DNA from 2 places in the Piscinibacter sp. PDB1-1 genome. Region 2 is predicted to be linked to the other one. Evidence: predicted binding sites of a transcription regulator. Region 2 holds the regulator's gene; the other holds the start of a gene.

Region 1 (5,321 bases), on a different contig from region 2:
TCGCCGTGCTGCGTGAACTCGGCGCGGGCAAGGACGGGGGCTACCTTCCGTTTGCGGCTCTCACTGCCATCCACTTCACGCATCGCGTTGGCGCATTCGTCGTTCTGACGGCCATGGCGTGCCTGGCCTGGGCCCTGTTTGCTGCGGGCTCCGTGCCACTGAGGCGCTGGGCTTGGGTGTTGGTGGGCGCCGGCGCCTGGCAACTCGCCACGGGCTTGAGCAACGTGGTGCTGGGATGGCCGTTGGTCGCGGCCCTGGGCCACACCGCCGGGGCGGCGGCGCTGATCACCTTGACGGCCGTGATGCTGGCGCGTGCCCGGCAGGCGCAGGTGGGCTCGTAAAATCGCGAATTCGCTTGTCGCCATGTCAGAACTGCTCAGTACCTCCGCCCCCCCTGTCGCGCGAACTTCGATCACGCGGCAGTTCTACGCGCTCACCAAACCTCGGGTGGTGCAGCTCATCGTCTTCTGCGCCGTCATCGGGATGCTGCTGGCCGTGCCCGGCATGCCCGATTGGCGGCTCGTGTTGCCCGCCACGGCCGGCATCTGGCTGGTGGCCGCCGCTGCGGCCGCCTTCAACTGCCTGGTCGAGCAGCACATCGACGCCAAGATGGCGCGCACCGCATGGCGGCCCACGGCCAAGGGCGAACTGACGAACACGCAGACCCTGTTGTTCTCGGCCGTGCTGTGCGCCCTGGGCAGCGCCATCCTCTACTGGCTCGTGAACCCGCTGACGATGTGGCTCACCTTCGCCACCTTCGTGGGCTATGCCGTCATCTACACCGTGGTCCTCAAGCCGATGACCCCCCAGAACATCGTGATCGGCGGCGCCTCGGGCGCGATGCCACCGGTGCTGGGTTGGGCGGCCATGCGTGATGCGGTCGGCCCCGAGGCGCTCATGCTGTGCCTCATCATCTTTCTCTGGACACCGCCGCACTTCTGGGCGCTCGCGCTCTACCGGGTCGAGGACTATCGCAAGGCGGGCCTGCCGATGCTGCCCGTCACGCACGGCAACGAGTTCACGCGCCTGCAAGTTCTGCTGTATACCTTCGTGCTGTTCGCCGCGACCCTGCTCCCGTTCGTCTTCCGCATGAGCGGGCCGATCTACCTCGTGTGTGCGGTGCTGCTGGGGGCCGGATTCATCGGCTACGCCTGGAAACTGTGGCGGAGCTATTCCGATGCGCTCGCGCGCTCGACCTTCCGCTTCTCCATCGTCCACCTCTCGCTGCTGTTCGCGGCCTTGCTGCTGGATCACTACCTATGGCCACTACTCTGATGACTTCGCGTCGCCTCTTCGTCCTCGGCGCCGCCGCGCTGTTCGCCGGTTGCGACAAGCTGGGCATGGGTGGCGCCAAGCCGAAATTCAACGCGGTCGATATCACCGGCGCGGACTATGGCGCCAAGCTGTCGCTGCCCGACCAGAACGGGCAGGCGCGAACGCTGGGCGACTTCAAGGGCAAGGTGACGGTCGTGTTCTTCGGCTACACGCAGTGCCCGGACGTGTGCCCCACGACGATGGCGGAACTGGCCGAGGTGAAGAAGTCGCTCGGAAAGGACGGCGAGCGCATCCAGGGTGTGTTCATCACGATCGACCCGGAGCGCGATACGCCGGCGGTGTTGAAGGCCTACATGAGTGGCTTCGACCCGAGTTTTGTCGCGCTGCGAGGCACGCCCGAGCAGACGGCGGCCACGGCCAAGGAGTTCCGGGTGTACTACGCCAAGGTCCAGGGCAAGTCCCCCGGCAGCTACACCATGGACCACACCGCGGGTTCGTACATCTTCGATACCACAGGGAAGCTCCGGCTCTTCACCCGCTATGGGACTGGTGCGGCCCCTCTCGCGGCAGATCTCAAGGCTTTGCTGGGCACCGCATAGGGCACGACGGCACGGCACGCAACCGCGAAAGAAAGGCGGCCCCTACGCGGGGCCGTTTTCGTTGGTGGGGTGGCAGCTGGCTGGCGTGTGGCGTGCGTCAAGCGACCGTTTCTGCCAGCGCCTTGCGCATCTTCTTCATCGCAGCCGCCTCGATCTGGCGAATGCGCTCGGCGCTCACGCCGTACTCGGCCGCCAGTTCGTGCAGCGTCATGCCGCCCGAGCTGTCGTCGTTCACTTTGAGCCAGCGCTCTTCGACGATGCGGCGGCTGCGCGGGTCGAGAACGTCCAGGGCCTGGGCGATGCCGTCGCCTGCCAGCCAGTCGCGGCGCTGCGCTTCCATCACGCAAGTGGGTTCAGTGCTTTCGTCGGCGAGGTAGGCGATTGGCGCGTAGCTCTCTTCGCCATCGTCCGTTTGCGGCTCCAGCGCCACGTCACCGCCCGACATGCGGGTTTCCATCTCCAGCACTTCTTCGCGCTTGACGTTGAGCGTGCGGGCCATGGTGTCCACCTCGCCTTGCGTGAGCGTGGTGCGGTGAGTGTTCTCGTCGGGCGATTCTTCCTTCAAGCTTTGCTTCATCGAGCGCAGATTGAAGAACAGCTTGCGCTGTGCCTTGGTCGTGGCCACCTTGACCATGCGCCAGTTGCGCAGGATGTATTCGTGAATCTCGGCCTTGATCCAATGCATGGCATAGCTGACCAAGCGCACGCCTTGCGCTGGGTCGAAGCGCTTGACGGCCTTCATCAGGCCGACGTTGCCTTCCTGGATCAGGTCGCCATGGGGCAGGCCGTAACCGAGGTACTGGCGAGAGATCGACACCACCAGACGCAAGTGCGACAGCACCATCTTGCGCGCGGCGTCGACGTCGCCTTGCTCGCGCAAGTTCTTGGCGCATGACACTTCTTCCTCCTGCGTGAGCAGGGGGACGCGGTTGACGGCGGAGATGTATGCGTCCAGGTTGCCGAGCGAGGGCACCATGGCAAACGGATCGCGCAAAGCCAGACCAGAAGCAGATGACATGTTCATAGCAACATCAGACATCTTTGAACTCCTTTTGTTCCCACCATATTAGCACTCGAGGTTTGAGAGTGCTGATCCGCGACTTCGGTGAAACCAAGTGAGTAACCACTATCTGGAGTTGCAAATAAATTAGCCGAATCGAGTCTCTGCGCTCTCGAGCAAAGCATCGATGACGGCAAGGAGTTGCGCCACGCTCACCGGCTTGGTCAGGTAGCTGTGTGCGCCGGCTTGCATGGCGGCGTCGATCTGAGCCTGCAGGGCGTCTGCCGACACCACCACGACGGGCACCTCGGCCGTGCCGGGGTCGGCCTTGAGGTGCTTGAGCAGCTCCATGCCGTCGATGTCGGGCAGGTGCATGTCCAGAAGCACCAGGTCGGGCCGGCGTGCCCGGATGGCCGCCAAGCCGTCCAGGCCCGTGATGGAGACGTCGAAGCGCACCTGAGGGCGACGCGAGAGGATGCCGCGCATCACCTCGACGTTGGTCGGGTTGTCCTCGACATAGTGAACGCTGCGCTGGTGGTAGTCGTTCGCGATCGGGTGGGGTGTGGGTTGGTCGTGGTCCGCCACCTCGCCCGCGTCGGCGCGGGGCAAGGTGAGGATGAAGGATGAGCCTTCGCCTGCGGCACTTCGGGCACGCAGCGCGCCGCCCATGAGCTCGGCCAGGCGCTGGCTGATGACGAGCCCGATGCCGGTGCCCTCTTGCGCCGTGCGTTCGCGCCCCAGCCGGTTGAACGGCTGGAACAGCTGCGCGAGCTGGGGCGGAGTCATGCCCAAGCCCGTGTCGGTGACGGTGAGCTCGACGCATTCGCGATGGCTGGTGCGCGCGCTGATGTGTATGTGGCCACCGTCGTTGTTGTACTTGACGGCGTTGCTCAACAGGTTGATGAGGATCTGCTTCACACGCGTGCTGTCACCGAGTACGCGTGCCGCGTCTTCCGGTACGTTCTGCGAGACGACGATCCCGCGCCGCTTGGCGTTTTGTTCGAGCAGCGGCAGGGCGGTCGCGAGGACCTCGCGCAGGTCGATCTTGTCGGTCTGAAGGTTGAGCGTGCCGGACTCGATGCGCGAGAGGTCGAGCACGTCGTTGATCATGTCCAGCAGATGCCAGCCGGCGCTCTGGATCTGGGCGACCCAGGGGCGTTGCACCGGTGGCAAGGGGTGGTTCTGATCCAGTTCGAGCAGTTGGGCGAAACCCAGCATCGCGTTGAGCGGCGTGCGCAGTTCGTGGCTCATGCGCGAGAGAAATTCGCTCTTGGCCTTGTTGGCCGCCTCGGCCACCTCGCGTGCGTGTTCGGCGTCGGCCAGACGCAGGTGCTCGGTGATGTCTTCGACCACGCCGACGATGCGGTGCGGCAGCCCTTGCACGTCGGGCAGGAGGGTCACGATGGACTGCACCCACACCATGCGCTGATCGTGTGTCAGGTATCGACCTTGACGGCGGAACACGGGGATCTCGCCGCGTACCAGCTGATTGACGAGCTCGCGGTCCTGGGCACGGTCGTCCGGATGGGTGAGCGCGGCCAGGTTCATCTGCAGCAGCTCTTCGGCGCGGTAGCCGGTGAGCGCGCAAAAGCGCGGGTTGACCTCTTTCACATTGCCTTGCAGGTCGGTGTAGACCACGCCGATGGGCACGTTGTTGAGGATGTTGCGAAAGCGCTGTTCACTCTCTCGCAGATCGGCCTCGGTGCGCTCGCGCTCACCGATCTCGTGTTGCAGGGCGGCGGTGCGGTCGCGCACGGCGGCTTCGATGCGGCGGGTGCGGCCCGTCACCGTCAGCAGCAGCGCACCCAGCATCGCCGTGGCGAGCAGGCCGACCAGCGAGAACAGAAGCGCGTTGAGTTCACGGGCGCCCGGCACATCGCTGGGCGAGGCCGTCACGCGCAGATCCCATTGCCGGCCCGCATAGAAGAAGGGCTGCACGTGCAGCATGCCGAGGTCGAGCGATTCGCACCCCGGCTCGCCGGCCAGGCGGCGGCGCTTGGCCAGCGGATCGGTGTCGAGCACGCACAGGTTCAGGTAGCGAGGCAGGTTCGACTGGAAGGTCTTCATCGCCGCGTCCATGCGCACGGTGACGAAGACCACCCCGCGCGCAGCGCTCGTGCGTTCCGCGGCGGTCGAGGGGCGGCCGTTGTACAGGGCGTGGTAGATCACCACCGAAGTCCTGTCGCCCATCTCCTGTGCCACGCGGAAGCCTGCCGTGGTCACAGGGGCATCGAGCCGCACGGCGGTGTCGATCGCTGCCTGCGCCTCGGGGACGGAGCGGCTGTTCACGCCCAGCGCGCGGGCGTTGAGCGACATGGGCTCGATGTAGCGCAGGACCGAGACGGAGTCGCCCGGCAGGGGGGTGAAGCCCGCGTCGCTGCGGTCGTAGACCCGAAATCCCGGCATGTCTGTGGCTCGTACCCGCGCTTCGTATGCTGCCAGCTCGC
Region 2 (5,321 bases):
CAGGAACAGAATCACCATCGCAATGCCCAGCAGATAGCGGTTGCCGAACACCACGGCAAACGGGCTGCGCCCACCAATCTTGGCAGCGGCCTCGGCAGCATCCAACGGCTGGTTGGCCGCGCCGCGCTTGCGGGCGAGCTGGTCGATGAGATTGAACAGCACGAGGCTCGCCGCCAGCACCGCCGAGCCGATCAGCATCAGCGGGCGCACGCCGACCGCATGGATGAGCGAGCCCGAGATGAAGGCGCCGAACACCGCGCCGACCGACGCGCCGAAGGCAATCAGCGCAAACAGGCGCTTGCCCGACTCGGTGGTGTAGAGGTCGTTGCAGAAGGCCCAGAACTGGGCGATGACCATCAGGCTGAAGATGCCCAGCCACAAGAAGAACGCCAGCGCCACGTTGGCGCCCTGGCCGCTGAGTACATAGAAGCCGATCGGGCACGCCACGAAAAACAACGTGACCACATTGATGAGGGTGCGGCGGTTCATGTGCTTGGCGAGCGCCCCGTAGAGCGGCACGATCACCACCAGCAAGGCCGCCTGCGCCGCCATCGCGTAGCTCTTGACCTCGGCCCCGTGCGGCAACGCGAGGATGAGCGCCTCGCGCACCGGCTTCATCACGTAGTAGGCCGAAAGAATCAGGAACACATTGAGCGCCAGCAGCACAACCTGCAGGCCTTCGCCCTCGCGCACGTCGGCAAACAGGCGGAGAAAGCGTTCGAGCGGGCTGCGAGGAGGTTGCGGCGGCGGAGCAGAGGGCGACATCGGGCGGGCAAGGAAAATGCCCAACGGCGAAGGGCTCCGCGCCGACTGTACGGGGCATCCTGCCCCCGCTGCAAGCGCGTGCAATGTCGGCGCGCACAGCGCGCGAGCCTGGGCGGCTCAGGGTGCAGCCGGCAACCCGAACAGCGCGGCGCCGTTGTCCCAGGCAATGCGGCGCGCGGCGGCGGGTGGCAGATCACCCAGCCAGACTCGGGCTTCGCGCATCAGGCTTTCGTAGTCGCCCCAGCGGCTGTTGGTCCAGGTGTCCGACCCGACGAGAAAGCGCTCGGACCGCTCCATCAGCAGGGCTCGCCACGCCGGGCTCAGGCGACCGTCTTCGACTGTCAAGCCCGGCCGGTACGAGAGCTCGCCATACAGATCCGGATGCTTGGACATCAGCGCCCGGACGCGCTCGACCGGCACGCCACCGATGCCAGTGTGCGCCCAGATCATCGTGACCTTCGGCGCATGGGCGTAGAGCTTCTCGACCGCCACGTCATCCACATGCGCCAACACCACGAGCTTGCGCTCCTGCGCGAGTTGCATCAGTCGCCTGGCGGTCGGGCCATCGGCGTGCGCACTGTCATACAGGTGAAACTCGCCCAGCCCCCGATACGGCCCCGCCTCGGTGCCAGCCGCCAGTTCGCGCATCACCATCTCGACGATGCTCGGATCGGTGGGCCAGCCGGTGTAGTCGGCCCGGTCTCGGTAAAGGCGCACGAAGGGCACCACCGTCACACCGGCCTTCTTCGTTGCATCGCCTGCCGCGGCAAGCGCCTTCGTGCCGTCATTCGGCCGGCTGTTCGCCACGATCGCACGCACGCCACTGCGCTGCATGCGGCCGAGCACATCGGCCAGCGGGTACGGCGTGGCGGCCTCGACGTTGTAGTGCAGGTGCGCGTCGAACAAAGGGCCGGTGTAGGGCGCGCCTCGTGAAGATTGCGCCCCTGCAGGGCCGACTCCACAACCCAGCGCGAGCACCATACACGCTGCAAGAACCCGCCGACGCGTCGTCACCATGCCTGCGCCCCAAGAGATGTGCTGGTAGGCCGTGTTGGACTTGAACCAACGACCAAAGGATTATGAGTCCTCTGCTCTAACCAACTGAGCTAACGGCCCGAAGGGGTTGGATTGTAGGGAGCGGGCGGGCGCTACTTCACGCTCAACGCATTGCTGACGAGGCGCGAGGTGATGTCGACGATCTGGATCATGCGGTCGTAGGCCATGCGCGTGGGCCCGATCACGCCCAGCGTGCCGACGACCTGGCCGTTCACTTCATACGGGGCCGACACGACCGACAGCTCTTCGAAGGGCACGACCATGCTCTCGCCGCCGATGTAGATGCGCACGCCTTCGGCACGGCTGCTCACGTCGAGCAGGCGCATGAGTTGCGTCTTCTGCTCGAAGAGGTCGAACAGCTTGCGCAGGCTGCTCATGTCGCTCGAGAAATCACGCACGGTGAGCAGGTTGCGCTCGCCTGAGATCACGACCTGCTCTTCTTCGGCCACCGCATCGGCGCCAGCCTGCACGGCCGCCTGCATCAGCGTGGCGATCTCGCCGCGCAAGGTATCGACCTCGTTCTTCAGGCGCTCGCGCACCTCGTCGAGGGTGAGGCCGGCGTACTGCACGGTGAGGTAATTGCTGGCTTCAACGAGTTGACTCTGGGTGTAGTCCTGCGCTGTGAGGATGACGCGGTTCTGCACGTCGCCATCGGGCGTGACGAGGATCACCAGGATGCGCCGTTCGGACAGGCGCAGGAACTCGATATGGTGAAACACGCCCACCTTGCGCGGAGCCGTGACCACGCCGACGAAGCTGGAGAGGCTGGACAGCAGTTGTGCCGCGTTGGCGATCACGCGCTGGGGCTGATCGGGCTGCAGTTGCGTCTCGATTGGTCGGTGGGCCGTGCTCAGGTCGAGCGGCTGCGCCGTGAGCATGGTGTCGACGAAGAGCCGGTAGCCGCGCGCCGTGGGGATGCGCCCGGCGCTGGTGTGGGGGCTGGCGATGAGGCCGAGCTCTTCGAGATCGGCCATCACGTTGCGGATGGTGGCGGGCGAAAGATCGAGCCCGGACGCGCGCGAAAGCGTGCGCGAACCGACGGGTTGGCCGTCGGCGATGTAGCGCTCCACGAGCGCTTTGAGCAGGGTTCTGGCGCGGTCGTCCAACATGGTTTTCATTGTAGGCCGCAGGGGCGTCCTGACCCCGTTCGTTCACAGTCGCTGTGGTGTAATCCGCCGCATGCCTTCACGCTTTCGACACGCTGCTCTCGTTGGCAAGTACCAGGCCCGAGGCATCCGCGGGGTGCTCGAAGAGGTCGCACATTTTCTGGTTCGACAAGGCATGGAGGTCTCGCTCGAACGCGAGACTGCGCTGAATACCGGCATCTCTGATTTCCACTGGCTGAGCACCACCGAACTCGGCAAGAACTGCGACATGGCGGTGGTCGTCGGTGGCGACGGCACCATGCTCGGATTTGCTCGCCAGCTCGCGCGCTTCAACCTGCCGATGGTGGGTATCAACCAGGGCCGCCTGGGCTTCATCACCGATGTGCCGATTGGCGAACACGCGGAGGCGCTGGCGCCGATCATTCACGGTGACTACGAAGAAGAACACCGCACCATGCTCGAAGGCAATGTGCTGCGTGACGATCAGAAGATCTTCGACGGCTTTGCCCTGAACGACGTGGTGGTGAGCCGCAATGCGACGGCGAGCATGATCGAGGTGAAGGTCGACATCGGTTCCGAGTTCGTGGCCAATGTGCGCGCCGACGGCGTGATCATCGCCTCGCCCACCGGCTCGACGGCCTATGCCTTGTCGGCAGGCGGGCCGATCCTGCACCCGGGCATCGGCGGCTGGTTGCTGGTGCCCATTGCGCCGCATGATCTGTCCAACCGCCCCATCGTGCTGCCCGATCACCTGGAGATCACGCTCGAAGTGGTGACGGGCCGCGACGCGAGCGTCAACTTCGACATGCAGAGCCTGGCGAGCCTGTTGCCGGGCGACCGCATCGTGATCCGCCGCTCGGGGCACCAGGTTCGGTTCCTGCACCCACGCGGCTGGAGCTACTACGCCACCTTGCGGCGCAAATTGCACTGGAATTCTGGAGTGACCGGGTGATGTCGCCCACATCGTTTCATGCATTCCCCACGAGGGGGTGGAGGCCGCAGACATGCTGAGGCGCCTGGGGCTGCGCGATTTCGTGATCGTGACTGCACTTGAAGTCGAACTCGCCACGGGCTTCTCGGTGCTGACGGGCGAGACGGGTGCCGGCAAGTCCATCCTGATCGACGCGTTGCAGCTTGCGCTCGGCAGCCGGGGCGATGCCGGCGTGGTGCGAGAAGGCGCCGCGCGGGCAGAGATCACGGCCGAGTTCGACACACCGTCGAGCCTCGTTCAGTGGCTCGACGAGGCCGGATTCGAACCCGCCGACACCCTGCTGCTGCGCCGCGTGATCGATGCGCAAGGCAAGAGCCGGGCATGGGTGAACGGCAGCGCAGCGACTGTCACGCAGTTGCGCGAGGCGGCCGATCACCTGGTCGACATCCATGGCCAGCACGCATGGCAGAGCTTGACCCGCGCCGCTTCGGTGCGCGGGCTGCTCGATGCCTACGCCGGCGTCGACACGTCCCCTGTGTCCGCCGCATTCAGCCAGTGGAAGGCCGCTGGCGACTTGCTGAGCCAGGCACGCACGCAGCAGGCCGGTCTGGAGCGTGAACGCGAGCGCCTGGCCTGGCAGGTGGGCGAGGTCGACAAGTTGGCACCTGCCGCCGGCGAGTGGGACGAACTCAACGCGACGCACCAGCGCCTGGCAAACGCCCAGTCCTTGATGGACGCCGCACGTAGCGCGCTCGATGCCGTCAGCGACGCCGACGAAAGTGCCGACGCGCTGACCGCCCGCGCGGTCGACGTGCTGCAGGACGTCGCCGACATCGACCCGCGTCTGGCTGACGTGGCCGCGGTTCTGCAAAGCGCGCAGACGCAGCTGCAGGACGCGGCGCACACGCTCAACAGCTACCTCAGCCACGCCGAGCTCGACCCCGAGCGCCTGCAGGAGCTCGACGAACGACTGTCCGCGTGGATCGGCCTGGCCAAGCGCTACCGCCACCAACCCGCAGAGCTGCCGGCCCTGCTCGATCAATGGCGCGAGGAGCTGCGCGCGCTCGAAGCGGCGGCCGATCTCGATGGCCTGGAGCGTGCCCTGGCGAGCGCACACGCGGCGTATGCCGCCGAAGCCCGCCGCGTGTCGGCGCAACGCCAGAGTGCCGCGCCCAGGCTCGCGGCGGCCATCACGCAAGCGATGCAGCAACTCGGCATGGCGGGTGGTCGTTTTGACGTGGCCTTGGTCCAACAAGACGCGCCTCAGTCGTTCGGCCTGGAGTCGGCCGAGTTCCTGGTCGCGGGCCACGCGGGCAGCACGCCGCGGCCTTTGGCCAAGGTCGCCTCGGGCGGCGAACTCTCGCGAATCGCGTTGGCCATCGCGGTGACCACGAGCCAGCTCGCACCGGCAGGTGAAGCCGCCGGCACACTGATCTTCGACGAGGTCGATGCCGGCGTCGGCG

Evidence for each region. Region 2 encodes HrcA, which represses chaperone genes, less so after heat shock. Its sites were predicted from a motif close to TTAGCACTCNNNNNNNNNGAGTGCTAA; they were not measured.
Region 1: a site for HrcA is predicted at 2,941-2,967, ahead of rpoH (RNA polymerase sigma factor RpoH). Genes of this name have one in related genera too.

The regions. Positions count from the first base shown of each region.
Region 1 is NZ_JBWVZJ010000002.1:381,583-386,903, reverse strand. It holds gene AC1KAR_RS13470 (COX15/CtaA family protein) at 1-341, shown strand, start outside; gene cyoE (heme o synthase) at 364-1,275, shown strand; gene AC1KAR_RS13460 (SCO family protein) at 1,260-1,874, shown strand; gene rpoH (RNA polymerase sigma factor RpoH) at 1,972-2,913, opposite strand; gene AC1KAR_RS13450 (CHASE domain-containing protein) at 3,022-5,321, opposite strand, start outside.
Region 2 is NZ_JBWVZJ010000001.1:1,399,035-1,404,355, forward strand. It holds gene AC1KAR_RS06360 (NTP/NDP exchange transporter) at 1-765, opposite strand, end outside; gene AC1KAR_RS06365 (amidohydrolase family protein) at 883-1,746, opposite strand; tRNA gene AC1KAR_RS06370 (tRNA-Ile) at 1,805-1,881, opposite strand; gene hrcA (heat-inducible transcriptional repressor HrcA) at 1,914-2,930, opposite strand; gene AC1KAR_RS06380 (NAD kinase) at 3,001-3,879, shown strand; gene recN (DNA repair protein RecN) at 3,932-5,321, shown strand, end outside.